2 regions of the Pseudotabrizicola sp. 4114 genome follow, and region 2 is predicted to be linked to the other one. Evidence: riboswitches for the same ligand, from Rfam matches in the RefSeq annotation. Region 2 holds a riboswitch; the other holds the start of a gene.
The links. A riboswitch is a leader RNA that binds a small molecule or an ion and turns the genes downstream of it on or off. The one in region 2 is predicted to bind thiamine pyrophosphate.

Region 1 (15,466 bases), on a different contig from region 2:
GCGTCATGGGCAAAGGGCACCACCACTTGCCCGGCGGCATCAACCACGCCCCAGCGCCCCTGCATCCGGGCTGCAAACCGGCCCCCGGCTTGCGCGCCCAAAGCCTCGAACTGCGGCGGCACGATCCAGCTGCCATCCCGGCCCGCCAGCCCCCACAGCCCGCCCTGTTGCAGCGGCACCGCGCCATCCTGCGCGGCCCCCGCATCCTCGAACCCCGGGTCCACCACCCAGCGAAAGCCGTCTTGCGCCAGCGCGGGCATCGCGCATAGGGTCAGAACCGACAGGGCCAACGGCAGACGCATGGGGAAACTCCGGTGCAGAGGGTCAGGCTGACGCCACCTTGCGCAACCCTTGCCCCTGCGGCAACTGAGATTTCTTGCTAAGGTTCAGGCCATGCATCCAAACCCCGCCTTCCGCACCACCGAGTATGCGGCCATCCTCGCTTTTGCCCGTGCGCAGGGCTTTGGCATGCTTACCCTCAACGGCCCCGATGGCCCGATTGCGGCGCATGTGCCCTTTGTGCTGTCAGAGGGTGGCGCTGCGCTGGATCTGCACCTTGCCCGGTCCAACCCCATCGCCCGTGCCGCCTTGCCTTTGTCCGCGCTGATGGCCGTGCAGGGGCCTGATGCCTATATCTCGCCCGACTGGTACGGCCCGCACAATCAGGTGCCCGATCAGGTGCCGACATGGAATTACATCGCCGTCCACCTGCGCGGCACCCTGCACCCGCTGCCGCCCGAGGCGCTGGAGCCGCATCTCGACGCGATCAGCGCCGAGCAAGAGGCGCGGCTGCTGCCCAAGGCGCCGTGGACCAGCACCAAGATGAGCGAAGGGGCCATGCCGCGGATGATGCGGATGATCCTGCCGTTCCGGCTGCAGATCACCGATCTGCAAGGCACGTGGAAGCTGAACCAGAACAAACCGCCCGAGGTGCGGGCGCGCGCCGCCGCCGCGCTGCGCCAAAGCGACGCCGCGCGCCTTGCCGATGAGATGGACCGTATTTCGCCGCCCGGCCCGACATAAGGGGGCCAAGTAGCCCTTGGGCCAAGAAACCCTTGGGATGGACAGCGGCCCGCCCCCCGCCTAGGATTCGGGGCAACTGACCGGAGGTGTCCATGCCGTTGCCCCTTGCCCCGCTGCTGCCCTTTGCGCTCCGCCTTGGCGCGGTCGCCGCTGTCGGCTATCTCGCCCAACGCCTGCTCCGTCGCCATGGCCATGTGGGCCGCACTGATCAGCGCGCCGAAGAGGCGCTGGATGATCTGGAAGAGGGTCTGGCCTCGCACCGCCCCCGCGATGCGGCAGGCCAACGCAACACTGCGTTCCGCCTGCGCCGCACCTTCCGTATGGGTGGCAAAAGCTATGAATTTGACGCGGGCGCCATTGCCCGCTTTCGTCTGCGGGAAATCGAATGAACCTCACCTTCTCCCCCACCTCGCCCTATGTCCGTAAGGTTCTGGTGCTGATCGCCGAAACCGGCCTGACCGGCATCGCTCTGACTCCCGCCTCCGGCACCCCGATCGCCCCGGATGCCGGGGTGGTAGAGCGCAATCCGCTGGGCAAGATCCCGGCGCTGGAGCGTGAGGACGGCCCCACGCTCTATGACAGCCGGGTGATCTGCCAGTATCTGGACGCGCTGGCCGGGGCAGGGCTGTACCCCGCCGCGCCCCGGTTGTGGGATACGCTGACGGTCGAAGCCACCGCCGACGGCATCCTCGATGCCGCGCTGCTGATGGTCTACGAGACCCGCATCCGCCCCGAGGACAAGCGTTTTGCGCCGTGGGTCGAGGGGCAGTGGTCCAAGATCGACCGCGCGCTGGATGTGCTGGAAACCCTCTGGGCCGACCACCTGAACGGGCCGCTGGACATGGGCCAGATCGCCACCGCCTGCGCCCTGGGCTATCTGGACTTCCGCCACGCCGCCCGTCAGTGGCGCCAGACCCGCCCGCATCTGGCCGCCTGGGAGGCTGGTTTTGCCGCCCGTCCGTCAATGCAGGCCACCCTGCCGCAGGGCTGACGCCCCTTCGCAAGGCGTTGACCCGGACGCCGGGGCCACCTCGGGGGGCATCGAGCCCCCGCTCGGCGGCGTTGCCACGACGGGCTGACCTGCCGGTGACAGGTGTTCGGCGCTGTGTGGCGGGGCGGTGGCTTTTGAGTATTTTTGCCAAGATGAAAGGGCAGGGCGCGCAGTTTGCCCATTCATCTTGGCAAAAATACTCATTCAACCGGGGTCATCCGGCGCTACGTCTTGTCGCAGGGACTTGATACCCGGCGGCCCTCATGCACCCTTTGTCGGGTGTATGCCGCGCCCTATCGGCCACAGGCAAGGAAATAACGGTTCAAACCGGGTCAGATGCGCCTTATTGTCCGCTGGACGCCGCGCCCTGGCTTGGCTAATAACCCGATCAGCAGGGTCGTGGGAAACCACCGCCCCGGAATCTTTATGGGTCGCTGTCAGGGCGGCCTTGAAAGGGAGAATATCTCGTGTCCCACGCAGAAGACCACGCAGGCACCCGCAGGGATTTCCTGTATTACGCAACCGCCGGGGCCGGGGCTGTTGCCACCGGGGCCGCGGTCTGGCCGCTTGTAAACCAGATGAACCCCTCGGCTGATGTTCAGGCCTTGTCGTCGATTTTCGTCGACATCTCTGGTGTCGAAGTCGGCACCCAGCTGACCGTCAAGTTTCTGGGCAAGCCGGTGTTCATCCGCCGCCGCACCGCAGCCGAGATCGAGGCCGCCCGCGCCACCACGCTGGACGAGCTGAGCATCGACAGAACGGCGCAGAACCCGAACAAGCCCGGCGCTGACGCGCTCGACCAGAACCGCACGCTGGATGACGCGGGCGAATGGCTGGTGATGATCGGCGTCTGCACCCATCTGGGCTGCGTGCCGATCGGCGATGGTGCGGGTGAGTTCGGCGGCTGGTTCTGCCCCTGCCACGGTTCGCATTACGACGAAGCCGGCCGCATCCGCAAAGGCCCCGCACCGCGCAACCTCGACATTCCGCTCGCGTCCTTTGAGGACGATGCCACGATCAAGCTCGGATAAGGACAAGAACCATGGCCGGAATTCCGCACGACCATTACGAGCCCAAGACTGGTGGAGAGAAGTGGCTGAACAAGCGCCTTCCCATCGTCGGTCTGCTCTATGACACGCTGATGCTGCCCACGCCCAAGAACCTGAACTGGATGTGGATCTGGGGCATCGTCCTGACCTTCTGCCTTGCCTTGCAGATCGTGACCGGCATCGTGCTGGTGATGCACTACACGCCGCATGTCGATCTGGCGTTTTCGTCGGTCGAACACATCATGCGCAACGTGAACGGCGGGCATATGCTGCGCTATCTGCACGCCAATGGCGCATCGCTGTTCTTTGTCGCCGTATACCTGCACATCTTCCGCGGCCTGTACTACGGCAGCTACAAGTCCCCGCGTGAGGTGACATGGATCATCGGCATGCTGATCTACCTTGCGATGATGGCCACCGCGTTCATGGGCTATGTTCTGCCCTGGGGCCAGATGTCGTTCTGGGGGGCCACCGTGATCACCGGCCTGTTCGGCGCGATTCCCGGCATCGGCGAGCCGATCCAGACCTGGCTGCTGGGCGGCCCTGCCGTCGACAATGCCACGCTGAACCGGTTCTTCTCGCTGCACTACCTGCTGCCGTTTGTGATTGCGGCGCTGGTCGCTGTTCACATCTGGGCCTTCCACACCACCGGCAACAATAACCCCACCGGGGTTGAGGTGCGCCGCGGGTCCAAGGAAGAGGCCGCGCGCGACACCGTGCCGTTCTGGCCCTATTTCGTGATGAAGGATCTGTTCGCTCTGGCGGTCATTCTGGTGGTGTTCTTTGCCATCGTCGGCTTCATGCCGAACTACCTGGGCCACCCTGACAATTATCTGGAAGCCAACCCGCTTTCGACGCCTGCGCATATCGTGCCGGAATGGTACTTCCTGCCATTCTACGCCATCCTGCGCGCCTTTACCGCCGATGTCTGGGTGGTGATTGCGGCGGAATGGATCACCTTTGGCATCGTTGACGCTAAGTTCTTTGGCGTGCTGGCCATGTTCGGTGCCATCGCAGTGATGGCTCTGGCCCCCTGGCTGGACACCTCGTCGGTGCGGTCGGGCCGCTACCGCCCGATGTTCAAATGGTGGTTTGCGCTGCTCTGCGTCGACTTCATGGTGCTGATGTGGGTCGGCGCAATGCCTGCTGAAGAGCCCTATGCCACAATCTCGCTGATCGCTTCGGCCTATTGGTTCGGTTATTTCCTGATCATCCTGCCGCTGCTGGGTGTGATCGAAAAGCCGCTGCCACAGCCTGCGACCATCGAAGAAGACTTCAACGCCCATTACTCCCCGACGACCGGCGGCACCAAAACCGTCGCGGCCGAGTGAGAAAGGAACTGACTGACATGATCAGGAACATCGCACTCACTGCCACCACCGCCCTTGCCGTTTCGGCAGGGGTGGCTCTGGCCGCCACGGGTCATTCGGAGATCACCGATCTCGCCTTTGCGCATGAAGGCCCCTTTGGCAAGTTTGATCAGAACCAGCTGCAACGCGGGCTTCAGGTTTATTCCGAGGTTTGTGCCGCCTGCCACGGGCTGAAGTTCGTGCCGATCCGCAGCCTGTCCGATCCGGGCGGCCCGGAGATGCCCGAAGATCAGATCCGCGCCTATGCGGCGCAGTTCACCGTGACCGACCGGGAAACCGGCGAAGACCGCGCCGGCGTGCCGACCGACCATTTCCCGATGTCGGGCATGGAAGGCGCACCGGATCTGTCCCTGATCACCAAGGCCCGCGCCGGGTTTCACGGTCCTTACGGCACCGGCATCAGCCAGTTCTTCAACGGCATCGGCGGGGCGGAATACACCTATTCCATCCTGACCCATTACGAGGAAGAGCCGGCCTGCGCGCCCGATGGTGTTGACGGGTTCTATTATAACTCTGCCTTCCCCAATGGCGGTGTGCCCGACAGCTGCAAGGATGAGCATGGCGTCTCGACCGTGCCGGGCAGCTGGATCGCCATGCCCAATCCGCTGGGCGATGACATGGTGACCTACGCCGATGGCACCCCGGCCACCGTGGCCAATATGGCCGAGGATGTGACCTCGTTCCTGGTCTGGGCGGCAGAGCCCAAGATGATGGCGCGCAAGGAAACCGGCTTCAAAGCCGTGATCTTCCTGATCGTGCTGTCAACCTTGCTCTACCTGACCAACAAGAAGATCTGGGCCAATGTCAAAGGCAAGAAGCTGGTCTGATCGCAGCCATTTCAAGGCATCAAAGGCCCCGCTTCGGCGGGGCTTTTTCGTAACCTGCGCATGGATCCGGCCCGTGCCTGATGACCTTGCCTTGCGCAGGTTGAAGCGGAGGGACGCCTCCGGCGGGAGTATTTGAAAAGCAGCAATGCAAAGAACGCCTTCGCCCGGATTGCTGCTTTCCAAATACTCCCGCGCGGAGCGCTCTTCTTACCCCAGATAGGCTTGCAGTGCCGGTGGCGGGTTGGCAAACAGGGGGTCGGTCGGTGCGGGGGCATGCGCCACCCCGTCGGCGACCAGCACGGTCAGCGCGGCAAAGGCCTTTGCATCCGCCGGGTCGTGCGTCACCATCATCACCAGCGCGCCGGTCTCATCTGCCACCTCGGCCACCAACGCCAGCATTTCAGCCTTCAGCGCCGGGCCGAGGGCGGCAAAGGGCTCGTCCAGCAGCAGCACCGGCCGCGCCCGCAGCAAGGCCTGCGCCAGCGACGCCCGTCCGATCTGCCCGCCCGACAACTGCGCCGGTTTGCGGCCACCCATACCGCCCAGCCCCACGCGCTCCAGCACCGCTTCCACCTGCGCCCGCTGCGCTGCCGACAGCCGCAGATCGGGGCGCAGGCCAAGGCCAAGATTCTGCGCCAGCGTCAGATGCGGAAACAGGTTCTGATCCTGAAACAGGATCGTCACCGGGCGCGCGCCGGGGGCCAGCGGCCCCAGATCGCTGCCCCGCCACAGCACCCGTCCCGATTGCGGCGCAAAGAATCCGGCCACCGTTGCCAGCAGCGTCGATTTTCCCGCCCCGGATGGTCCGATCACCGCCACACGCGCGCCTGCAGGCAGCTCCCAGTCAACCGTCAGGCGAAACCCCTCCTGTGCCAGCACCACCTGATCAAACCGCAGCATAGCGACGCCCCCCGTAATCAAACACCCAGAACAGGGCAAAGCTGAGCGTGACCAGCAGCAGGGCCGCGCCCGCCGCCGCCTCCAGACGGTAGGCGCCCATCAGGCGCTGCACCACCAGCGGCAGGGTCGCGCTCTGCTCGGTGGCAAACAGCGCGATCACGCCCAGATCGCCCATCGACAGCGACGCCGCCAGCCCCGCGCCAAAGCCCAAGGGCCGCGCCAGCCGGGGCAAGACCAGCCAGCGCAGCCGCGCCCAGCCGCGCAGACCCAGACTGTCGGCCAGCCGCCCGTAATCGGACAGCAAGACCCGCGTCTCGGGCAGCAGCAGCCGGTACACAAACGGCAGCGTCAGCGCCGCATTCACCGCAACCGTGACCGGCAGCGCCAGCCGTGCGGGCGAGACAAAGGGCTGCGCCATCAGAAACAGCCCGACGCCCAGCACCAGCCCCGATGTTGCCAGCGGCAGCGCCGCCGCCGCATCCATCGCGCCCGCGCCACGGCCGCCGCGCGCGACCGCCAGTGCCAGCACCAGCGCCGCCACAACTGTCACCGCCGTCGAGGTCAGCGCCACCAGCACCGACCGCCCCGCCGCCGCCCAGACATGCGCAGGCAACTCGCCCAGTCCCGGCAGCCCGCGCAGCACCACCGCCCCCAGCGGCAGCAGCAGAAACGCCGCCGCCAGCCCGATCGCCAACGCATCGCCCGCCCGCCGCCAGCCCGCTGGCGGGCGCAGCAAGGCCGGACGCCCCAGCCCCGCGCCAAAGGCGGCGGGGGTCACCAGGAGCCAGCCCAGCACCGCGACCACAGCGCAGAGCGCAAACTGAACCGCTGCCAGCAGCGCCGCCCGGCCCAGATCGAACTCAAACCGCACCGCCTGAAAAATCGCCAGCTCTACCGTCGTTGCCCCCGGCCCGCCGCCCAGCGTCAGCGCCACGGCAAAGCTGGTCAGACAGATCACGAAAATGACCAGAAACGCGCCGGGCGCCACGCTGCGCAGCATCGGTCCCTCCAGATGCCGTGCCATCTGTGCCGGGCCAAAGCCCAGCGATTCGGCCAGCCGGAACCGCTCGGACGGAATCGCCTGCCAGCCTTGCAGCAGCATCCGCACCGCCAGCGGCAGGTTCAGGAACACATGCGCCAGCACCACCCCATGCGCGCCATAGACCGAAAACGGCCCGAGCCCGAACAGACCCAGCCCCTGATTGACCACGCCCGCCCGGCCAAACACCGCGACCAGAGCCAGCACGGCCACAATCGTCGGCAGCAAAAACGGCGCGCCCATCAGGGTGATCAGCGCCCCGCGTCCCGCAAAGCTGCGCCGCGCCAGCGCCCGCGCCACCGGCACCGCCAGCGTGACCGACACCAGTGCCGAGACAAAGGCTTGCGCGGCGGTAAACCGCACCGCCGCCCAATCGGCAGGGCCGAGCGCAAACCCGGTCGCCCGCGCCGCCACTGCCAGCAAGGGGGCCAGCACAAACAGCGCCAGCCCCGCCGCCAGATGCGCCGGGATCAGCGCGCCAATGCGGCTTGCCATTCGGCCAAAGCCTCTGCCCGTACCGCCATCGCCTCGTCGGCGCTCATCAGCAGCGAGGTCTCAGGCCGCAGCGATTCGAACCCCTCCGGCAGACCTGCCGCCGGGGTCACCGCCGGATACATCCAGTTGGTGGTCGGGATCACCGACTGGAACGGTTCGGTCAGCATGAAGGCCAGAAACTTATCCGCCAGCTCCGGCTGCTGTGATCCGGCCAGTTTGCCCGCCACCTCGACCTGCAGATAGTGCCCTTCGGCAAACGGCGCCGCCGCCTTGCTGTCATCGTCTTCGGCAATAAGGTGATAGGCCGGGCTGGTGGTGTAGGACAAAACCATATCTGCCTCCCCCTCCAGAAACAGGCCGTAAGCCTCGGACCAGCCGGGCGTGACCGTGACGATGTTGTCGGCCAGGCCGGCCCAGATCTCGCCCGCGCGCGCGCCGTAAGCCGCCTTTACCCACAACAACAGCCCCAGGCCGGGGGTCGAGGATCGCGGATCCTGGATCACGATCTTTACATCGGAAGTCGCCAGCTCTTCGAACGACTTCGGCGGGTCGGGCAGCTTGGCCTTGTCATGGACAAAGGCGAACCAGCCCCAGTCGAACGGCAGGAACAGCGGGTCATCAAAGGCCACCGGCAGCGTGGGGGAAGTCATGCCGTGGGGGGCAAACAGCCCCGTTGCCGCTGCCTGCGCGGTCAGGCTGGTATCCAGCCCCAGCACCACATCGGCGGTGCCGGATGCCCCCTCCAGCTGCACCCGCGCCAGCAGAGCGGCGCCGTCGCTGGCCCCGACAAAGCGCAGATCGCAGCCGCATTCGGCCTCGAACGCGGCCTCTACCGCCGGGCCGGGGCCCCATTCGGTGACAAAGCTGTCATAGGTCAGCACGGTGAGGACAGGCGTCTGTGCTGCCGCCGCAAGGGCGATGCAGGACAGGCCGGTCGCAAGGATCGAAGTCTTCATGTCTTCCTCCAAAGCGACGGAACAGGTCGGGCTTGGAGGTCATCCGTCGCACCTTCCCTCCGCCGGTATGATCCGGGTCAGGTTCAACGGGTCCGCTTTCGCATCTCAGCCCACCAGATCAACCGCTGGGCACCCCGAGGTATCGCCCAGAATACGGTCCTTGCGGGCAGGCGCAAGGCCCAATCACTGCGCCCCGCCCGGCGTGGTGGTGCGCGACCTGAACCTGCAGGATCATGCGTATTCTTGCGCTACTCGCCGTCTTTGCCTGCGGCATCCCCGGGTTCGATCAGAAACCGTTGCAGCGCAAAGATCTGCCACCACAGGAACAGCATCAGCGCCGCCGGCATGGCAAAGGTTTCCAGCTTGACCCAGGTGTCGGTCGACATCGTGCGCCAGATGACTTCATTCGCCAGTGCCAGCGCCACGAACATCGCACAGAGCCTGCGGGTCAGGATCATCCAACCGGTCCGCTGCATCGGAAGCACTTCGCCCATCACAAATTCCAGCCAGCTTTGGCCACGCAGCAGGCCAATGCCCAGAAGTGCTGCCAGACAGCCGTAGACGATGCTGGTCTTCATCTTGAAAAACCGCTCGTCGTTGAACCATGCGGTCAGCCCGCCGAAGAAGATCACCATGAAGGCGGTAAACACCTGCATCCGGCTGATCGTGCCGGTCAGCCACCAAAGCACCGCCATCGCCGCCAGCAGGATCGGCACGAACACCAGCGCCGCGATGATGAAGCCGGAGTATTCGGTGCCCGCGATGGTAAAGGTGTCTTCCTTGATCCTGAGGTAAATCAGGAAAAAGGCGACCGTCGGCCCCAGTTCCAGCACCTGTTTCACGACACCGTTGATCTTGCGCTCTGCCATTTATCCTGCCTGCACCATGATTGCTCCGCCCGCCACGCCCGCCATCAGCAGCGCCCGCACCACGCCGACCTTTTCGCCCAGAATCGCCCAGCCGATCAGCCCGGCAAAGACCGTAGAGGTTTCGCGCAAAGCTGCAACCTCGCCGACCTTGCCCAGCCGTGTCGCCAGCATGACCCCGCCAAAACTGACGAATGCCACCAATGCCCCGATCATCCCGCGCAGCATCAAGGGCCCGGCGGGCGGCAAAGGCCCGCCGATCCCGCGCCACTGCCGGTAGGCCACCAGCAGCGGAAAGTCGATGGCGGTGATCAGGAAGAACCAGGCGAGAAAGGTGAACGGGTCCGGTGTCAGCCGGATGCCCCATGCGTCATAGGTGGTGTAGACCGCCACCAGCAGCCCGCCCGCAAAGGCCCAGGCGAGGCCTGCCCGCAGCGCCGACTGTGCCACCACCCCGCCACGCAGGTTCAGTGCCGCCAGCGCCAGAATCGACCCCGACAGGATCGCCACCCCCAGCCATTGCAGCGCGCCATAGCCTTCGCCCAGAAAGATCGCGGCAAAAGCGAGGGTCGCCAGCGGCCCGGTGCCCCGCACAACCGGATAGACCACGGTGAACGCCGCCCGCTCATAGGCCAGAGCCATGGTCAGCTTGTAGGCAAAATGGATGCCCAGCGCGCCCAGCAGCACCAGCCACTCCACCCCCTGCGGCCATGGCACCAGGAACAGCGCCACCGGGGCGGAAAACACCGCGATCCACAGATCAATCGACCCGCGCGTGACCCAAGGGTCATGCCGCCCCTTTTGCAGCGCGCCAAACACCGCATGCGCAAAGGCCGAGGTCAGCGCAAGGATCAGCGCAAGCCGGACGCCTTCGGGCGTGCCTTCGAGAGAGATAAGCCAGTCTGACATATATGCGCCGTGTGTTCTTGTGGCAGGCCGCCGGGGGTTTCACACCCCCGGACCCCCGTGGGATATTTTTACCAAGATAAAGGATGTCATGCGTCGAGCCCGACGAGGGCGCGGGCGAAATCCTCGGGGTCAAAGGGGGCGAGGTCGTCGATCTGCTCGCCCACGCCAATGGCATGGATCGGCAGGCCGAACTTGTCGGCGAGGCTGACCAGCACGCCGCCCTTGGCGGTACCGTCGAGCTTGGTCATCACCAGACCCGAGACATCGGCGATCTTGCGGAAGATCTCGACCTGCGCGATGGCGTTCTGCCCGGTGGTGGCATCCAGCACCAGAAGCGTGTTGTGGGGTGCGGTCGGATCGACCTTGCGCAGCACCCGTACGATCTTGGCCAGTTCCTCCATCAGATCGGCCCGGTTCTGCAACCGGCCTGCGGTGTCGATCATCAACAGGTCGGCCCCGTCGGCGCGCGCGCGTGTGTAGGCGTCAAAGGCAAGGCTGGCAGGGTCCGAGCCTTCGGGCGCGGTCAACACCGGCACCCCGGCGCGCGTGCCCCAGACCTGCAACTGTTCGACCGCCGCCGCGCGGAAGGTATCGCCCGCCGCGATCACCACCGATTTGCCCGCCGCCTTGAACTGGCTGGCCAGCTTGCCGATCGTGGTGGTCTTGCCCGAACCGTTGACGCCCACCACCAGCACCACCTGCGGTTTGGTGGGGTAAAGCGGCATCGGCCGCGCCACCGGCGTCATGATCCGGGCCACTTCGGTGGCCAAAGCGCGGCGCAGCTCGCTGGCGGAAATCTTCTTGCCAAAGCGGCCCTCGGCGATATTGGCGCTGACCCTTTGCGCGGTATCGACCCCCATATCAGCCTGGATCAGCACATCCTCCAGGCTTTCCAGCATGGCGTCATCCAGCTCGCGCCGGGGCTCATCGGCCTCGGCACCGGGGAACAGGCGTCCGAGCAGGCCGGGCTTTGCCGCCGCCGTCGCGGGGGACGGCGCGGGCGCGGCCTCCCCGCCGTGCGGCGCGTCCGAGACCAGCGCCTCCAGCCCTTCGCCGATCTTGTCCGACGAGCGGAACATCTTGTCGCGCAGCTTTTTGAAGAATGTCATCGGGGCCCCGGTCCTGTGGCACTTTCCCCTCACCTAAGGCCAAACCGCCGCTGAGGGAAGGCTACGCGGGCGCATCCGGCCGGGAAACCCGGCAAACTCACCCCAAAGTGCAGCAAAATTCCCCGGGCGCGTCTCTGCGCCGCCATGTCGCCGCCATGTCGCCCCCGTGTTGCCATGGAAAGACCCAGATCCCGTGATATGGCTGTGCCATGACCAACCGCCCGCTTCCGATGTCTGCCTTTGCCCTTGCCGCGCTGTCGCCGGTAGGGCTGATCGCGCTTGGCGTTTGGGCCGGGGGCGCGTGGCTCTGGGCCGGGTTGCTGTATATGGTGGTGCTGGTGATCCTGCTGGATCAGCTGATCCCTCATGTCGCTGGCAACGCGCCCGAGGGGGCGGAGTTTCCTGCCGCCGATGCGGTGCTGGTCGCTGTGGGTCTGGCGGCGGTTGGTCTGATGCCGCTGGCGGTCTGGGGCATCACGGCGGACCATCTGCGGACCGGCGAAAAGGTGTTGCTGTTCTTTGGCACCAGCACCTTTCTGGGCCACGTTGCCCACCCTGCCGCGCATGAGCTGATCCACCGCTCCGGGCGCGGGCTCTACCGGCTGGGGGTGCTGGTTTATGGGGTGATGCTGTTCGGCCACCACGCCTCGGCGCACCGGCTGGTGCATCACACGGCGGTCGCCACACCGGGTGACCCCAATTCGGCGCGGGCGGGCGAGAGTTTCTGGCGCTTTGCGCCGCGCGCCTGGATCGGCGGCTTCCGCGCCGGTTGGGCGGCAGAAAACGCGCTGCGCGCCCGGCGCAAGGGGGCTGCGGGCGTGCATCCCTATCTGTGGTATCTGGCAATCAGCCTCGGTGGTCTGGTCCTCGCGGCCCTAGTCGGCGGGCCACTGGGGGTGCTGATCTGGCTGCTTATGTCGGCTCATGCACAGATGCAGCAACTGCTGGGTGATTATGTCCAGCACTACGGACTGAGCCGCCAGCGCCTGCCCGATGGCCGTTATGAGCCGGTCGGTCCGCGCCATTCGTGGAACACGCAACAGTGGTTTTCGTCGGCGCTGATGCTGAATGCGAGCCGCCATTCTGATCACCACGCCCACCCCTCGCGCCCCTATCCGGCGCTGCGGCTGAGTGGCGACACCCCGATCCTGCCCTGGCCGCTGCCGCTGGCCTGCGCGCTGGCCATGGTGCCGCGCCTGTGGCGCCGCCGGATGCGCCCGCATCTGGCCCGCTGGCAAAGCGATCACGAACCGGCCGCGCACGGGCAAGATCCCGCCCAGTGACTGCGCTTGTCACTGGCGTTCACATCTGCGGCATGCGACGCTTTGCCCGATCGTGACCGGAGATGCCCGCCATGCGCCGCCTTGCCCGCCAACTTGCCCTTTGCCTCATGCTGCTGCCCACTGCGCTTGCCGCCGCCGAACCGCCGGTGCCGCTGACCGGTGCCGAGTTCGAGGCCTATACCCGCGGCAAGACCCTGACCTTCAGCCAGCGCGGAGAGGTCTACGGGGCCGAGCAATACCTGCCGGGTCGCAAGGTCCGCTGGGCCTTCAAGGGCGATGTCTGCCGCGATGGCAGCTGGTACGAAGAGGCCGGGCTGATCTGTTTCACCTACACCTATGACCCGACCCCGCAATGCTGGAATTTCTGGCGGCAGGACGGGCGGCTAACCGGACTTTTCATCGGCGACGGCTCCGGTTCGGAACTGTCCGAAGTCGCCCAATCCCCCGACCCGCTGGCCTGCGCCGGGCCGGATGTCGGGGTGTAGGCGCTTCACCTGACGCCGCACGCTGACGGCACGGACAGGAGCCTCCGGCGGGAGTATTTTGAAAGCAGCAGTACCAAGCAGCATCTGGCATGGCTGCGTTGCAGAAACGTCTCAGCTGATTTTGTTGTATTATTCAGGCGTTGCCGCGTCTTATTCTGCTGACCGCAGGGCAGCCAGCCCCTCACGATAGGTGGGGTAGAGCAGGCGGACCCCCAGCTCGTGCTTGATCCGGTCGTTGCGCACCCGTTTCGACTCGGAATAGAAACTGCGCGCCATCGGGGTCATGTCGGCCTGATCAAAGGCAATCGCAGGCGGCTCGGGCAGGCCCAGCAAGGCGGCGGCATGCGACAGCACGTCTTCGGGCGGGGCCGGTTCATCATCGCAGACGTTGTAGGCCGCGCCCGGATCGGGCCGGGCGATGCTGGCGGCCAGCACCTGGGCGATATCGTCCACATGGGTCCGGCTGAAGAACTGGCCGGGCTTGATGATCCGCCGGGCGCTGCCGTCGCGCACCTTTTCAAACGGGCCGCGACCGGGGCCATAGATGCCTGCCAGCCGGAAAATGTGCAGCGGCAGGCCGGTTTGCTGCCACTGGCGTTCGGCCAATACCCGCTGCGCTCCGCGTGGGCTGTCGGGGGTCAGCGGCGTGGTCTCATCCACCCAGCCGCCCTGATGGTCGCCATAAACCCCGGTGGTCGACAGATAGCCGACCCACTCCGCCTTTGCCTTTGCAAGTGCGGGCCAGGCCTGCAGGAACGGATCGCCCGCCGCATCCGGCGCGGCGGAGGCAAGGATATGGGTCGCCCGCGCCAATGCCGGGCCAAGGTCGCCGGGCCAGAGCAGCGGCGTGATGCCATCAGCCTGCATCCGTGCGGCCTTGTCCGGGCGCCGGGTGGTGCCGATAACGGTCCAGCCCTGCCGGATCAGCAGGCGGGCAAGGGCATCGGCGCTGTAGCCATGCCCGAGAGAGAGCAGCGTTTTCATGCCCGTTACTATGGCGTGCAGCGCGGCGGCTGCAACCACTTGATTGCAGCCGCCGCCACTGACAGTCTCAGCCCTGTGCTTCCTGGCAGGCGATCGCCGCTTCCAGCGCGCGCAGGCTGTCGGTCAGGTCGATCGACATGATCTCGCCCGCCTCGGTCGACAGGGTCAGGGTCTGTTTCGTCGCCACATCCATCAGGAACTCGGCGCTGTCGAATTCGATGTCCACGCCGGGCAGGCCGTCGATGTGAATGCCCTTGCCCTCACCCTCATAGACCGAGCCGTCTACATCCATCGATACCGGATACATCGCGTCATCCTCGACGCCTTCCCAGCCTTCATTCATCGCCAGAATATAGCCGTAGCCAGTGTCGGGCGCGAAGCCGATGCGCACATCGGACCCATCCTCAAACACCGCATTGATCAGACAGCCATTGCCGATCGTCGGATCCACCAGCACATCCCAGACCCCGACCGTATCATAGGTCATCAGGTCTTGCGCCGTCGCCATGGTGGAGAGCCCGGCGAAGGCGATGGTGGTCGCCAGAGTGATGCTCACAGTTTTCAATTCAGTCCCCTGAAGAAGCCGCAGGTCACGTCATGCGCCCGTCGGTCGGTGACTGAGTATCAGGTCAGCAAAACCTTTCAATCGGGTTGCAGCATATAGCCTTCGCCCCGCACGGTCTGCAGGTAGCGCGGCTGCTTGGGGTCATCCTCGATCTTGCGGCGCAGGCGGGTGATCTGCACATCGACCGCACGTTCTTGCGCTGCATCGTCGCGGCCCAGATCGGCCACCAGTTTCTCGCGGCTGATCGCATGGCCCGGATGCGCCGAGAACAGCCGCATCAGCGCGGCTTCCGTCGCGGTCAGCCGCACCGGATCGGGCCCGCGCCACAGCTCGCCCCGGTCCATGTCATAGCGCACCGGGCCCAGATGCAGCACCTTGGGCACCGACTCCGCCCGCACCACCGGCACCCGGCGCAAAATCGCGTTGATCCGCAGCAGCAGCTCCTTTGGCTCGAACGGCTTGCCAAGGTAGTCATCTGCCCCGGCCTCGAACCCTTCGATCCGGCTGGCGGTCTCGCCGCGCGCGGTCAGCAGCAGGATCGGGGTCTGCATCCGCTGCCGCAGCTCGCGGGTCAGGCTGATGCCATCCTCGCCGGGCATCATCACATCCAGCACG
Region 2 (15,466 bases):
CGCCCCCACCCCCAGCGCCGCATCGCGGATCGATGGCGGCACGGCACGCAACGAGGCGCGGGTGGCGATGATGATCGTGGGCAGGGTCATCAGCGTCAGCACCAACGCGCCGACAATCGGCGCGGACGCCGGCAGTTTGGCAAAGTTGATGAAGATCGCAAGGCCAAGGATCCCGTAGACAATGGACGGCACGGCGGCGAGGTTCGAGATATTGACCTCGATCACATCGGTCCATTTGTTCTTGGGCGCAAATTCTTCGAGATAGATCGAGGCTGCGACCCCGATCGGCAAGACCATGATCGCCACCAGAAACATCATGTAAAGCGAGCCGATGATCGCGATGCCCAGACCCGCAGATTCGGGGCGCTGGTCCGAGGCGTCGGGGTTGGTCAGGAACCGCCAGTTGAAGGCGGATTTCAGCACCCCCGCCTCGATCAGCCGGTCGGCCAGCTGCAGCTGTGCGGGCGTGATGTTGCTGTCGAGCTCCGCCGAGGCCATCGTCACCCGACCCTTGATGTAGCCGTCGATCCGGCCCGAGGCAAAGGCGCCAAAGCGGATGGTCTGGCCCAGCAGTTCGGGATCGGCCAGCACCATGTTGCGCAGACGCGCCGGGGCATCGCGCGAGATGAACTCGCCGACCTGCCGCTCGGTCACGCCCTCGACCGAGATATTGCGCTCGGTCATGTACTCGTTGAGCGCAGATGACAGCAGGTTGCCATAGCCGATGGTCGTGACCTTGGTGACCGAGGCCAGGCTGCGGTCGCCATCGGGGTCCAGCCGCGCCGGGTCCAGCGTCACCGTCAGTTCCAGACTGGCCTGACGGAAGGCCGACACGCCGTCCGAAAAGATCGACCACAGGGTGATCGCCAGCATCGCGAGGCTGACCGAAATCGCGGCCACACCGTAGTATTTGAACCGTGCCTCGGTGGCGTTGCGGCGTTTCATCAGCTTGTCCTGCCTGAGCAGAGACGAACCCGGCGCGTGAGACTGGGCAGGGATGCCAGAGGAGGTGGCGTCGGTCATTCGTACTGCTCCCGGTACTTGCGGACGATGAAGAGGGCAAAGACGTTGAGCCCGAGGGTGATGACGAACAGCGTCATCCCAAGGGCAAAGGCCACCAGCGTTTCAGGCGAGTTGAATTCACCGTCGCCGGTCAGCTGGCTGACGATCTTCACCGTGATGGTGGTCATGGCCTCGAACGGGTTGAGGTCAAGCCTGGCAGAGGCCCCTGCCCCCATGGTCACGATCATGGTCTCACCGATGGCGCGGCTGGCGGCCAGCAGGATGGCCCCGACGATCCCCGGCAGGGCCGCAGGCAGAATGACCTGACGGATGGTTTCGGATTTGGTCGCACCAAGGCCATAGGAGCCGTCGCGCATCGACTGCGGCACGGCGTTGATGATGTCATCGGCGAGCGACGAGATGAACGGGATGTTCAGGATGCCGATCACGATACCGGCGGTCATCACCGACGAGCCGGAATTGCCAAGCCCAAGCGGCTGGGCGAACCAGTCCCGCAGGAACGGGCCGACGGTGACCAGCGCGAACAGGCCGAACACCACGGTCGGGATACCCGCGATCACCTCGATCAGCGGCTTGACCACCGCGCGCACCGCCGGAGAGGCGTATTCGGCCAGATAGACCGCAGTGAACAGGCCCATCGGCACCGCCACGATCATCGACACGGCACTGATATAGAGCGTGCCCCACAGCAGCGGCGCAAGACCAAGCTCACTGTTGCCCCGGAAATTGGGCGACCAGGTCAGGTTGAAGAAGAAGTCCTGCCACGGATACATGGTGAAAAAACGCATGCTCTCGCTCAGCATCGAAAAGACGATGCCGATGGTGGTCAGAATGGCAATGGTAGAGGCGGCCATCAGCAACGCCAGAACCACCTGTTCGACCCGGTTGCGGGCGCGGAAATCCTTGTCCGTCACCTTGATCGCATAGGCGAGCCCGGCAAACGCCGCGGCCAGTGTCAGCACAGTGCGCCACAAGGCGCCCGATGTGTTCAGCTCGCGGCTGCGCTGTGCGGCCTGCAAGACCTGCGGTGACACCTCAGAGCCGAGCGCCACGCCGACCGATGCCAGACGGTCGCGGACAGAGCCGAATTCGGTGCGGATGTCTCTGGCCTGATCTTCGGTCAGCGCACCACGGCTGACGGCGACATCAAGCCCTTCGGCGACCCGGCGCACATCGGACATGATCAGCGTGCGGGCGGCATCGCTTTCGACAGTTTCAGAGGGAAAATAGCTGACAAGCTGACGCTCGACCACAAGGGGCTGGGCGATCAGCCAGACGGCGAGGATCAGCAGGGCCGGCACAGCCGCCATGATCGCCCCATGCCAGCCGTAATAATTCGGCAGCGAATGAAGGACGCGGATATTGCCCTGGGCAGAGGCTACGGCGCGCTGGCGCCCGACCACATAGCCCGCGATGGCCAGTACAAGAAGGATTGTGAGAATCAGGGCGACGGTCATGGGCGATCCTGCGCGCAAAAGGGGTGAGGGCGGCACTTGCGTGCCGCCCCCGGGTCGGTTGGATCAGTTCAGCGGACCCATCGGGGTGCGCGCGGCAACCATTGCCTGGGTCGCAGCCAGTTCCGGGTCGGACACCAGACCGTACTGGGCCAGCGGGCCATCGGGGCCAGCCATGTCGTTCGACACGAAGAACTCGACATATTCTTTCAGGCCGGGGATCACGTCGAGGTGGGCGTTCTTGACGTAGAAGTAGAGCGGACGCGACACCGGATAGTCACCCGAAGCGATCGACTCTGTCGAAGGAACCACGCCACCCATGGTGGCAACGCGCAGCTTGTCGGTGTTGTTCTGATAGAACGACAGACCGAACACGCCGATGGCGTTCTTGTCGTTTTCCAGACGCTGCAAGGTCTCGGTGTAGTCGCCGTCGATGTCGACGTTGCGGCCATCGGTGCGCAGCTTGGTGCACTCGTCTTCGGCTGCATCTTCATCCATGCCAGCTGCCATGAACGCGGCCAGAGCGCCCGAGTCTTCACAACCCTTCAGAACAACGCGCTGGTCGAACACTTCGCGGGTGCCATGCTTGGTGCCGGGCGACAGAACCAGGATGTCCTGAGCGGGCAGAGCCGGGTTGAATTCAGCCCACTGGGTGTAGGTGTTGGCAACCACAGCGCCGTCCTTGACCACCTGACCAGCGACAGCGTTGTAGATGTCGGCGGCGGTGAAGGCGAACTCCGGGCCGTTCACGTCAGAGGCGAACACGATCCCGTCATAGCCGAAACGGACTTCCATGACTTCGGTCACGCCGTTGGCGGCGCAGGCGTCGATGTCTTTCTGGGTGATGCGCGACGACGAGTTGGCGATGTCCACGGTGTTGGGGCCAACGCCTTCACACAGTTTCGCACGGCCAGCGCCCGAACCGCCACCTTCCACGACCGGGGTCGGGAAGTCGAAGTTTTCGCCGAAGGCTTCGGCAACGATGGTCGAATAGGGCAGTACGGTCGAGGAACCGGTGACCTGCACGTTGTCGCGGGCGGCGGCTGCGGATGCCGACACAGCCGCAACGGCCAGTGCCGACACGGTGATTTTCATGAGATTCATGTCACTCTCCAGTGGATTTCTCGGGCCAGCTCTCGTTCGGCCCCACGGGTTCTGCTAATCCGTGCCTGCTACAGTTTTACAACACGTTTGTGACAGTTTTACGAAGTGACGACGTTGCGCCCCGGAATCTCGGTGCGGCGGGGATCAGGGCGAAAGGCATGGCCACGCCTCCCCCCGGCAAGCCCTCTCACGCAGGCCGCTCGCCCCGTCCGGCAACCGTCTCCAGCAGCGCAAACAGGATCAGGCTCTGTGCCGCCAGCACCAGCAGGGCTGCAAACATCAGGTCGGTCTGCCCCCGGCCATTCGCCATCAGCATCAGATAGCCCAGGCCCCGCGATGAGCCGACCCATTCGCCGATCACCACGGCAAAGGGCGCATAGACCACCGCCAGCCGCAGGCCAGACCCCAGCGCGGGCAAGGCCTGCGGCACCTGCAGCAGGACCAACCGGCGCAGCGGCGTGGCCCGCATCATCTGTGCCAGATCGGCCAGCGGTGCAGGCAGCCGCATCAGCCCGTCAAAGAACGCCGAAGTGACCGGGAAATAGACCACCAGCATCACGATCACCACCTTGGACGCCGCGCCGTAACCCAGCCACAGCGTCAGCACCGGGGCCAGCGCAAACACCGGCACCGCCTGCGCAAAGATCAGCATCGGGCGCAGCAACAGCCGCGCGCCGGGCGACAGCGCCAGATTGAGCGCGGTCACCACCCCCAGCGCCACGCCCGCCGCCAGCCCGCTCAGCAGATTGACCGCCGTGAACTGCGCATGCTCCCAGAGCAGCGGTGCATTGGCCCACAGGCTGCTCGCCACCCGCCCCGGCCCCGGCAGGATGAACGGCGGCAGCGCCGTCAGCACCACCAGCGCCTGCCAAAGCCCCAGCGCCAGCAGCGGCGCGGCAAGGGCTGCCACAACCCGCTTCACGCCGCCGCAAACCCGGCCAGTGCAGCATCGAAAAACGCCCGCTCCAGCCGCGCCGCCGTGGTGAAGCGCTCTTCCACCGCGCGCTGCTGCGCCGGGGTCAGCCCGGGCCAGACCGTATCCAGCTGACCGCGCAGATAGGCCACAAACCCTCCAAACCCCGGCCCGGCGTGCAGGTCGATCCAGTCGCCGAACCAGAATGGCAGGTGCGGGGCTTTGGCCGCATGCGGGCTGGCCCAGTCCAGATAGCTGCCCTCTGCCACCACCAGCACCGCCAGCATCTGCTCATACCGCCCGGACCCCACCGCCGCGCGCATCAGGCTCTGAAACTCGACCGTCACCGGATGCGGCGGCGCAGGTTTCGCGGGGTCGCCGCCCAAAGCCGCAATCGCGCGCTGGAAATAGGTGTTCTCCGCGCCGCAGATCAGCCCCATGAACTGCCCCGCCGGCACCGCGTCGGCCAAACTGGGCGCATGGGCAATCATCGCGCCCAAGAGGCGGGTGAAGTCTTCGACAAACAGGTAATCCTGCCGCAGATAGCCCAGCATCAAGGGCTGGGGCAGCGTGCCATCGACCAAGGCGTCGGTAAAGGCATGGCGGGTCGCCGCCGCCCAATCCGCCGCGCACAGGGATAAAAGGTGGTCAGTGGGCCGCATGGCAAGGCTCCTTCCGGTCGGTTTTCACACTCTGATCGTGCAGCCGCGCCAGCAGACGCGCTTGCGCGGCCAGCGTGTCAGCCGCGCGAAAATCGCGGGGGGTTGGGCCTGCGGGCAGATCCAGCGCCTGCGCCCCGCCCGGCCCCAGCAGCCAGCCCAGATCCGCCAGCCGGATCGCCTCCAGCGGGTCATGGGTGATCAGGATCACCGTGCGCCCGCAGAGCAGCCGCGCCGCCAGATCCTGCATCGCCAGCCGCGTCACCGTATCCAGCGCCGAAAACGGCTCATCCAGCACCACCACCGGGCACTCTTCGATCAGCACCCGCGCCAGCGCCACCCGCTGCCGCTGCCCGCCCGACAGCGCGGCGGGGCGGCGCGCCTCCATCCCCGCCAGCCCGACCCCGGCCAGCAGCGCGCGGGCGCGGGCGCTGTCGGGCCGCGCCCCGCGCAACCGCGCGCCGATGGTCACGTTCTGCACCAGATCGGCCCAGGGCAGCAGCTGCGGCTCTTGCGCCAGCATGGCCACCCGCCCGGCCAGCGCCAGCCCGTCTGCCGCCGTCAAGGCGCCCTCCAGCCGGTACGGCCCCGGCAACCCGGCAATCAGCCGCGCAATCGTCGATTTGCCCACCCCAGATGGCCCCAAGAGGCAAGACCACTGGCCCGCCGCAAAGCCCAGCGCCAGACCCCGGATCAGGGGCTTGGCCCCGATCCACAGATTGCCTTGCAGCTGTACCCCCGTCATGCGCCGTCCAGCCCCATCTGCCAGAACCCGGCCTCCAGCCGGGTCGCGGTGGCAAAGCGCTGCGTCAGCCGGGCAAAGCGCGGCATCCCGGCCCAGTCCGGTCCCAGCCGGTGCAGCAGCGCGCCGTCGATCAGCGCGCCGACATCGCGGCACAGCGCCTGATACTCCGGCCCGCCATAGGTCTCGATCCAATCCGCATAGGCCCCGCCCCGGCCCGCCAGCCGCGCGCCGATCTCGCCATAGCCCAGCACACAAGGCGCAAGTGCCGCCAACAGGTCGAGAAAATCGCCCGAATACCCCGCCTCCAGCACATAGCGGGTATAGGCGAGGTTGGCGGGTGCTTCCTCGGTCGCCTCCAGCATCGCGGCATCAATACCTGCGTCAGCACAGATCTGCACATGCAGCGGCATCTCAACATGCACCAGCGCCTGCACCGTGGCCGAGGCCGCCTGTAGTTCCGCCAGCGTATCGGCCTTGGCCGCCGCCAGTGCCCAGGCGCGCGCGAAATGGATCAGGAACACATAATCCTGCCGCAAATAGTGCAGGAAGTTCGCGCGCGGCAGATCCCCCCGGCCCAACCCCTCGACAAAGGCGTGATGGGTATAATCCTGCCACGCCGGTGCCGCCGCGCGCCACAGGGCAAAGGCCCGGCCATACTCCGGCCCGCTCATGGCGCAACCTCTGCGGTGACATCAATCGCCAACGCCGAGACCGGCAAGCCGCCGGGCGTCGCCCCCTGCGCGGCCAGAAACGCCTCGAACCTATGGTAGCGCCCCGCATCCATCGCCGCCGGGCGGCTGGCAAAGCGTGGCCAGGTGTCGGCCCAGGCCCGCCGGTTCAACTCGGTGCGCAATTCCGGCGCGGTGGCGGCAAAGATCTCCCACGCGGCTTCCGGCTGGTTCAGGATATACCCGGTCGCCCGCTCCGTCGCCTCCAGAAACCGCGCAATCACCGCCCGGTCCATCGTGTCGGGGTTGGCGACATAGATCAGCTCGTCATAGGCCGGCACGCCCTCTTCCTCGGGGTAAAAGCAGCGGCCTTTCATCCCCTCCAGCTGCAACTGGTGCAGCTCGAAATTCCGATACGCCCCGATCACCGCATCCACCTGCCCCGACATCAGCGCGGGCGAGATCGAAAAGCCGATGTTGATCTGTTCCACATCCGCAGGCTTCAGCCCATGATGCGCCAGCATCGCGTTCAGAATGCCCTCCTGCACCCCGGCCACGGCAAAGCCCACCTTGCCGCCGCGCAGATCGGGGATGGTCTGCACCGGGCCATCGGCCAGCACCACCAGACAGGTCAGCGGTGTGGCAATCAACGTGCCGACCCGGCGCAGCGGCAGGTCATTGTGGCGGCTCAGATGCAGCTGCGGCTGATAGGTGACCGCCAGATCGACCCGCCCCGCCGCCGCCATCCGCGGCGGATCATTCGGGTCCGATGGCGTGAGGATCTCCACCTCCAACCCGGCCTCGGCAAAATACCCCAGCTCTTGTGCTAGAATGACCGGGCCGTGGTCGGGGTTCACGAACCAGTCCAGCATCAGACTGATCCGGTCCTGAGCGGCGGCGGGCGCTGACAGCGACAGGCTGAGCGCAAGGGCGGCGATAAGGGGTCGCATGGGAGTCCTCTCAGTCATGAACGGCCAGCAAGGCAATCTCGCCCGGCCAACGGGTTTGCAGGGTTTGCCCGGCATTGTGGGCGCGCAGGCCGGTGGCACAGGCCAGCACCACACGCCGCCCGTCGGGCGGGGTCAGATCGGGCATCGCCTCGGGCGGGATATGGCGGGCCTGCGGGCTGAACGGCGCGGCCTCGGCGCGCAAATCGATCAGCAGATCATCAGCGCGGATCTGGCTGCGCCCGATGAAGGCCAGCGGCCGCAAAGGCTCAGGCGCGGCGTCAAAGCCAAACCCGCCCATCCGCCAGCCCAGCGCATCCAGACTGATCAGACGGCCCAGCGGCGACGGCTCCAGCCCCAGCAGCACCGCCAGCGCCATCTGCGCCTGCAACGCCCCCACCGCGCCCACCACCGGCCCCATCACCCCCGCCGTGGCACAGGTCGCACCGCGCTCGGGCAGGTCGGGAAAGACCGCGCGCAGGCTGGGGGCCGGGCCACAGCAGCCCGCCACATAGCCCGACAGCGCCAGCGCCGAGGCGGTGATCAGCGGCACACCATTGTCGCGGCAGGCGTCCGACAGCGTCAGACTGGCGGCAAAGGTATCAGCACAATCCAGCACCACATCGACCAAGGCCACCAGCCCCGGCGCATTGGCGGGGTCCAGATACCCCACCAGCGGCGTGACCTGCACCTGCGGGTTCAGCGCGGCCAAAACGGTGGCCGCCGCCCGCGCCTTGGGTTCGCCGATCTGGTCCATCCGGTACAGCGGCTGGCGGTGCAGGTTGTGCTCTGCCACCACATCGCCATCCACCAGCGTGATCTGCCCCACCCCGGCCCCGGTCAGATACTGCAACACCGGCCCCCCCAGCCCCCCGGCCCCCACCACCAGCACATGCGCCCGGGCCAACCGCGCCTGCCCTGCGGCCCCGACCTGCGGCAATACGGTCTGGCGTGCATAGCGGGTCATGCGCAGACCCTCAGCCAGTCGCGCATCCGTGCGTCCGGATCGGGGTGCAGCGTGATGTCGGTGACCGCCGCCACCAGATCCGCCCCCGCCGCGAACGCCCCCGGTGCGCGCTCGACCGACAGGCCGCCGATGGCGCAGAGCGGGATGTCGCCCACCAGCCGTTTCCACTCGGTCACCCGCTCCAGCCCCTGCTGATGCCATTTCATCTGCTTCAGGATTGTCGGGTACACCGGGCCCAGCGCGATGTAATCCGGGGCCAGCGCCAAGGCACGCTCCAGTTCGGCATGATCATGGGTCGAAATCCCCAGCCGCAGCCCAGCGCGGCGGATCGCGGGCAGATCGGCGCTGTCCAGATCCTCTTGCCCCAGATGCAGCCACTCTGCCCCTTCGTCGATCGCCAGCTGCCAGTGGTCATTGATCACCAGCGCCGCGCCATGCTGCCGCGCCAGTGCCACCCCGGCGCGGATCTCGGCGCGCAGCGCCTCGGGCGGGCGGTCCTTGATCCGCAGCTGCACCAGCCCCACGCCCAACGGCAAAGCGCGCTCCAGCCAGGCCAGCGAGTCAAACACCGGATAAAATCGCGCCAAAGTCATAGCCATGCCTTTCCCAGAACGGGGGTGGAGGGCACCGCCATCTCGCGCGGCTCCATCGGGTCCGCCCCCCGCGCCAGCGCCCCCGCCTGCACCGCCAGCCCAAAGGCCCGCGCCATGGCCACCGGATCACCGGCCTGCGCCACCGCCGTGTTCAGGAGTACCGCGTCAAACCCCAGCTCCATCGCATCCGCCGCATGGCTGGGCAGACCCAGCCCTGCATCAATCACCATCGGCACATCGGGAAAGGCCGCGCGCAGCATCTTGAGCCCATAGCGGTTGTTCAGCCCAAGGCCTGAGCCGATGGGCGCGCCCCAGGGCATCAGCACCTGTGCCCCCGCCGCCAGCAAGCGCCCGGCCAGCACCTGATCTTCGGTGGTATAGGGAAACACCTCGAACCCGTCCGCCGCCAGAGTCTCGGTCGCCTCCAGCAGCCCGAACGGATCGGGCTGCAAGGTGTCAGCATGGCCGATCACCTCCAGCTTGATCCAGTTGGTCTCGAACATCTCGCGCGCCATGCGGGCCGTGGTCACCGCCTCCTGCGCGCTGTGGCACCCGGCGGTATTGGGCAGCACATGCACCCCCAGGCTGCGGATGATCTGCCAGAACGCCTGCCCCTTGCCCGCCTCGCGCCGCAGCGACACCGTGGCCACCGAGGCCTTTGAGCCGCGAAACGCCGCCTCCAGAACCGCAGGCGACGGATATTGCGCCGTGCCCAGCATGAGCGGCGTCTCCAGCCTCACCCCGTAAAATCTGCGCATCGCTCAGCCCCCCTGCATCGGGGCCAGCACTTCCAGCCGATCCCCCTCGGTTACCGCCATCGTCGCGCGCGCGGCCTTTGGCACGAACGCGCCGTTCAGTGCTATCGCCACCCGCGCCTCGCCCCAGCCCAGCTCGGCCAGCACCCCGGCCACAGTTGCGCCCTGCACATCACGCACAGCGCCATTCACCTCAATCTTCATGAACAAGATCCCCCTTGATGCCCTTGGTCAGATACTCCACCGCCTGCAACGCCAGCGCCGGGGCCATCAGATAGCCGTGCCGGAACAAGCCGTTCAGCTGCAAAACCCGTCCCCGCACCTGCACACGCGGCACATTGTCGGCAAAAGCCGGGCGCAGATCGGCGCCGGTCTCCAGCACCTCGGCCTCGGCAAAGCGCGGGTCCAGCGCATAGGCGGCACTCAGCAGCTCCAGCATCGACCGCGCCGACACCCCGCGCCGGTCCTCGCTTTCGATCTGCGTGGCCCCCAGCATGAACACGCCACCCGCCCGTGGCACGATGTAGAGTGGGTGGCGCGGATGCAGCAGCCGCACCGGCCGCGACAGCCGGATCTCGGGCGCGCGCAGCACCAGCATCTCGCCGCGCACCCCGCGCAAGCCGGGCAGGCCCGCCGCCATCCCCCGCGCATCAATCACCGGGCCGGTTATGGTGTCCGGCGTGGCCTCAGCCTGGGTGATCCCCACGCCCCGCGCCGCCAGCGCAGCGACCAGACCGCCCAGCGCCGCGCGCGGGTCCAGATGCGCCTCGGCGTCAAAGAACAGCCCCTGCCCCGCGCCGGCCAGATCCGGCTCCAGCTCCGCCAGATCCGCCACCGCCCGGTGCCCCGTGGTCCGGCGGGCAAAGCGCGCAAGTTCCCCCTTGTCGCGCTGCATCGCCACGACCAGCGTGCCGCGCTGCGCAACCTCCGTCACCCCGGCCCAATGCGCTGCGGCCTGCGCGCCGTGCCGGGTGATCACCGGCTCGGCCACAGCCCCCTCGCACCAGGGCGCGAGCATACCGCCCGCCCACCACGAACAGCCATGCGGGCCGGGTGCGCCAGCGCCGTCGATCAGACGCGGGGTCAGTCCAGCCAGACACAGCGCATGCGCCGCCCACAGCCCCGCCACCCCGGCCCCGATCACGGTGACATCGGCCATGCGATCAGCCATTCGCCCACACCGCATGAAAATGATGCACCGGCCCCTGCCCGGTGCCCACGCCCAACCCATCCGCAGCGGCAATCGCGCCCTGCAGATAGCCATGCGCCCGCGCCACCGCCTCGGGCAGCGCCAGACCCCGCGCCAGCCCGGCGGCAATCGCCGCCGACAGGGTGCAGCCGGTGCCATGGGTGTTGCGGGTGACCTGCCGGGGCGCGCTCAGCCGGATGATACCCTCCGCCGTGATCAGCAGATCGACACACTCCGCGCCCGCGCCATGCCCGCCTTTCATCAGCACCGCTTGCGGCCCCAGCGCGCGCAGCGCCTGCCCCTGCTCCCCCATCTCGGCCTCGGACCGGGCCGGGGCACAGCCCAGCAGATCGGCGGCTTCGGGCAGGTTGGGGGTCAGCACCGTGGCCATCGGCAGCAGCAGCGCGCGCAGTGCGGCCAGCGCCTCCTCAGGCAACAGCCGGTCGCCGGATTTCGCCACCATCACCGGATCCAGCACCACCGGCACCGCACAGCCCGACAGCCCTGCCGCCACCGCCGCAATCGCCTCCGCCCCGCCCAGCATCCCCAGCTTGACCGCGCGCACCGCCAGATCGTCAAACACCGCCGCCATCTGCGCCGCAATCATCGCCGGGCTGACAGCCTCGATCCCGCGCACGCTGCGGGTGTTCTGCGCCGTCAGCGCAGTGATCACCGAGGCGCCATAGACGCCCAAAGCCGAAAAGGTCTTCAGATCGGCCTGTATCCCGGCGCCACCCCCGGAATCAGAGCCTGCAATCGTCAACGCGATGGGAACCATGCTCCCCTCCTTGCTTCATCAAAATCGCAAGGAGACGGAGTCCGGGCGCTCTGCGCCCTCGATGCACCGTTCCCTACGCCGGTATGACCCGGATCAGGTTCGATGGGTTGGCTGAACGCCTCTCAGCCCCATGACAGGGCACCCCAACGGTTGTGCCCCAACGCTAGACCGAAGATTTCCGGCTGGCAAGGGGGCAAGAACCGGGTGCACACGCCCCGCCCCGACCGCCGAACTCCCTACTGGAAACCGCGCAGAGTTTGCGGTAACCCGAGCGGCATGACCCATTCCCTCACGCTCCGCCGCCCCGATGACTGGCACCTGCACCTGCGCGACGGCGCGATGTTGCAAGGGGTGCTGCCCGAAACCGCGCGCCACTTTGCCCGCGCCATCATCATGCCCAATCTGGTGCCGCCGGTCGTCACCGGCGCACAGGCCGCCGCCTACCGCGACCGCATCCTCGCAGCCCTGCCTGCGGGTGCGGCGTTCGAGCCGCTGATGACGCTCTATCTGACCGAGACGACCGATGCCGACGATGTGGCCGCCGCCCATGCCTCCGGTCTGGTCAAGGCGGTCAAGCTCTACCCCGCCGGGGCCACCACCAATTCGCACGGTGGTGTGCATGACGTCGATAAAGTCATGCCGGTGCTGGAGAAAATGGCCGAAATCGGCCTGCCGCTCTGCGTGCATGGTGAGGTGACAACGCCCGAGGTCGACATCTTTGACCGCGAGGCCGTGTTCATCGACACCGTGCTCGACCCGCTGCGCCGCCGCCTGCCGGGGTTGCGCGTGGTGATGGAACATATCACCACGCAGGACGGGGTGGATTACGCGCTCTCCGGTGGCCCGGATCTGGCGGCCACGATCACCACGCATCATCTGATCATCAACCGCAACCATATCCTGGTTGGCGGCATCAAGCCGCACTACTACTGCCTGCCGGTCGCCAAGCGCGAGCGTCACCGCCTCGCCCTGCGCGCCGCCGCCACCTCTGGCGCGGGCCGCTTCTTTCTCGGCACCGATTCCGCCCCGCATGTCGATGCGGCCAAGGAACAGGCCTGCGGCTGCGCGGGCTGCTTCACCGCCACCAACACCATGCCGCTGCTCGCGCATGTGTTTGAAGAAGACACCGCCCTCGACCGGCTGGAAGCGTTCACCAGCCTCAGCGGCCCGGCCTTCTACCGCCTGCCCGTCAATGAGGCCCGCCTGCGGCTGGTCAAGCACGACACCCCGCAAACCTGGCCCGAAAAGATCTACACCGAGGCTGGCCCGGTCACCGTCTTCAACCCCGGCTATCCGGTCCATTGGACCGTAGAGGCCTGATTTGCACCTTTCTTCAAATACTCCCGCCGGAGGCGTCGACGGCAGCGGCAGGAGCCTCCGGCGGGAGTATTTGGAAAAGCTGCAATCCCGACGCGTCAAAAGGATGATCCGATGATCCCCACCTCTTTCCCCCCCCGCGAAGAAATCGCCCGCCTGACCGCCCGCGCGCTGCTGGAAATCAAGGCGGTGCATTTCAACGCCGAGACGCCCTTTACCCTCGCCTCCGGCCTGCCCTCGCCGACCTATATCGACTGCCGCAAGCTGATCTCTTACCCGCGCATCCGCGCGATGCTGATGGATTTCATGGCCGTCACCGTAATGCGCGACGCAGGCTTCGAGGCGTTTGACAACATCGCGGGCGGCGAGACCGCAGGCATCCCCTTTGCCGCGCTGGTGGCCGAGCGCCTTGCGCTGCCGATGACCTATGTGCGCAAAAAGCCCAAAGGCTACGGCCGCAACGCCCGCATCGAGGGCGCGATGACCGAGGGCCAGCGCGTGCTTCTGGTCGAGGATCTGACCACCGACGGCGGATCAAAGCTGTCCTTCGTCGATGCCATCCGCGAGACCGGGGCCACCTGCGCCCACACGGCGGTGATCTTTTACTACGGCATCTTTGACGGCACCACCGAACGTCTGGCCGACCACGGCGTCGCCCTCCACCATCTGTGCACCTGGTGGGATGTGCTGGCCGAAGCCCGCGATCAGGCCATCTTTGACGAAGCCACCCTCACCGAGGTCGAGGCATTCCTCAAAGCCCCCCGCGCCTGGCAGGACGCCCGCAAAAGCTGACGCTACGGCACCTGCGCCATTTTCCGCCGGCGCTGTGACGCGCCGGTGGAAAACCCTGTGCACAGCATGTGGACAACCTGTCGCCAGAATCGAAAAGCCCTGCTAGTCTGACCCATCAACCGCTACATCTTGGGGCAGTCCTGTGGCCTGACACGATCTGCGGTCTCCGCCAAGGACCACGCACAGGGTTATACACAGATTTGTCCCGGCTTGCCCCGGCCCGCCCTGACAGTTTAAACCGCATACTTCATCCGGGGGGCAAGGGCAGGACATGAACGAAGTAGCCAAGATCAGAACTGACCTTCCCGCCACCTCGCCCGATGCCGATACCTTGCCGCACAACATCGAGGCCGAGCAGCAGCTTCTGGGTGCGATCCTGACCAACAATGATGTCTATGACCGCATCGCCAGCACCTTGAAATCCGAGCATTTCTACGATCCGGTCCACCAGCGCATTTATGAGAAATCCGCCGCCCGCATCCAGAAGAACGCCCTCGCCAGCCCGGTCACGCTGAAGCCGTTCTTCGAGGATGACGACGGGCTCAAGGAACTCGGCGGCCCGGCCTACCTCGTGCGTCTGGCCGGGGCCGCGATTTCGGCCTATGCCGCCCGCGATTACGCGCAGATGATCTATGACCTCGCCGTGCGCCGCGAGTTGATCGCGCTTGGCAAAGACATCAGCGCCAAGGCGGCCAAGGTCGACATGGCCTCCGAGCCGCGCGAACAGATCGTCGAGGCCGAACAGCGGCTGTACAAACTGGGCGAACAGGGCGTGGCCGAACGCGGCTTTCAATCGTTCCTCAAGGCGGTCACCGATGCGGTGAACGTGGCCAACGCCGCCTATCAGCGCGGCGGCGGCCTTGCCGGCATTTCCACCGGCCTCACCGATCTCGACAAGAAACTCGGCGGCCTGCACGAATCCGACCTGCTGATCCTCGCGGGCCGTCCGTCGATGGGCAAAACCTCGCTCGCCACCAACATCGCCTTCAACATCGCGAAAGCCTACAAGCGCGGCCGCAAACCCGATGGCCATGAGGGTGCTGTCGAAGGCGGCGTCGTCGGCTTCTTCAGCCTCGAGATGAGCGCCGAACAGCTCGCCGCGCGGATTCTCTCCGAGGCGTCTGAGGTGCCCTCCGAACAGATCCGGCGCGGCGACATGACCGAAACCGAGTTCCGCCGTTTTGTCGAGGCTGCCAAACAGCTCGAATCCTGCCCGCTCTACATTGACGACACGCCCGCCCTGCCGATCAGCCAGGTCGCCGCCCGCGCGCGCCGCCTCAAGCGGACCCATGGCCTTGACGTGCTGATGATCGACTACCTGCAGCTTCTCAAAGGCTCGGCCAAAAGCTCCGAAGGCAACCGCGTGCAGGAAGTCTCGGAAATCACCCAAGGGCTGAAAGCCATCGCCAAAGAGCTCAACATCCCGGTCATCGCCCTGTCGCAGCTTTCGCGTCAGGTGGAAAGCCGTGAAGACAAACGCCCGCAACTGTCGGACCTGCGCGAATCCGGCTCGATCGAGCAGGATGCCGATGTGGTGATGTTCGTCTACCGGGATGAGTATT

Region 1: it holds a riboswitch for thiamine pyrophosphate, as region 2 does, so the genes downstream of both, thiB (thiamine ABC transporter substrate binding subunit) here and thiD (bifunctional hydroxymethylpyrimidine kinase/phosphomethylpyrimidine kinase) in region 2, are expected to answer to the same signal.

What each region holds. Positions count from the first base shown of each region.
Region 1 is NZ_JAVDWP010000002.1:48,302-63,767, reverse strand. Features, by position in the region: gene J2X53_RS04890 (WG repeat-containing protein) at 1-302, opposite strand, end outside; gene J2X53_RS04885 (FMN-binding negative transcriptional regulator) at 394-1,023, shown strand; gene J2X53_RS04880 (hypothetical protein) at 1,116-1,412, shown strand; gene J2X53_RS04875 (glutathione S-transferase) at 1,409-2,014, shown strand; gene petA (ubiquinol-cytochrome c reductase iron-sulfur subunit) at 2,482-3,045, shown strand; gene petB (cytochrome b) at 3,057-4,394, shown strand; gene J2X53_RS04860 (cytochrome c1) at 4,412-5,260, shown strand; gene J2X53_RS04855 (ATP-binding cassette domain-containing protein) at 5,468-6,160, opposite strand; gene J2X53_RS04850 (thiamine/thiamine pyrophosphate ABC transporter permease ThiP) at 6,147-7,694, opposite strand; gene thiB (thiamine ABC transporter substrate binding subunit) at 7,670-8,650, opposite strand; TPP riboswitch at 8,688-8,797, opposite strand; gene J2X53_RS04840 (inner membrane-spanning protein YciB) at 8,899-9,519, opposite strand; gene J2X53_RS04835 (DMT family transporter) at 9,520-10,425, opposite strand; gene ftsY (signal recognition particle-docking protein FtsY) at 10,512-11,534, opposite strand; gene J2X53_RS04825 (alkane 1-monooxygenase) at 11,744-12,817, shown strand; gene J2X53_RS04820 (hypothetical protein) at 12,925-13,302, shown strand; gene J2X53_RS04815 (SDR family oxidoreductase) at 13,453-14,286, opposite strand; gene J2X53_RS04810 (hypothetical protein) at 14,354-14,842, opposite strand; gene J2X53_RS04805 (response regulator) at 14,929-15,466, opposite strand, start outside.
Region 2 is NZ_JAVDWP010000003.1:290,983-306,448, reverse strand. Features, by position in the region: gene pstA (phosphate ABC transporter permease PstA) at 1-1,023, opposite strand, end outside; gene pstC (phosphate ABC transporter permease subunit PstC) at 1,020-2,480, opposite strand; gene J2X53_RS08910 (substrate-binding domain-containing protein) at 2,544-3,581, opposite strand; gene J2X53_RS08905 (ABC transporter permease) at 3,769-4,503, opposite strand; gene J2X53_RS08900 (TenA family protein) at 4,500-5,156, opposite strand; gene J2X53_RS08895 (ATP-binding cassette domain-containing protein) at 5,143-5,898, opposite strand; gene tenA (thiaminase II) at 5,895-6,569, opposite strand; gene J2X53_RS08885 (ABC transporter substrate-binding protein) at 6,566-7,516, opposite strand; gene J2X53_RS08880 (HesA/MoeB/ThiF family protein) at 7,527-8,480, opposite strand; gene J2X53_RS08875 (thiamine phosphate synthase) at 8,477-9,073, opposite strand; gene J2X53_RS08870 (thiazole synthase) at 9,070-9,831, opposite strand; gene thiS (sulfur carrier protein ThiS) at 9,835-10,032, opposite strand; gene J2X53_RS08860 (FAD-dependent oxidoreductase) at 10,022-10,999, opposite strand; gene thiD (bifunctional hydroxymethylpyrimidine kinase/phosphomethylpyrimidine kinase) at 10,992-11,795, opposite strand; TPP riboswitch at 11,849-11,951, opposite strand; gene pyrC (dihydroorotase) at 12,072-13,115, shown strand; gene J2X53_RS08845 (orotate phosphoribosyltransferase) at 13,227-13,904, shown strand; gene J2X53_RS08840 (replicative DNA helicase) at 14,176-15,466, shown strand, end outside.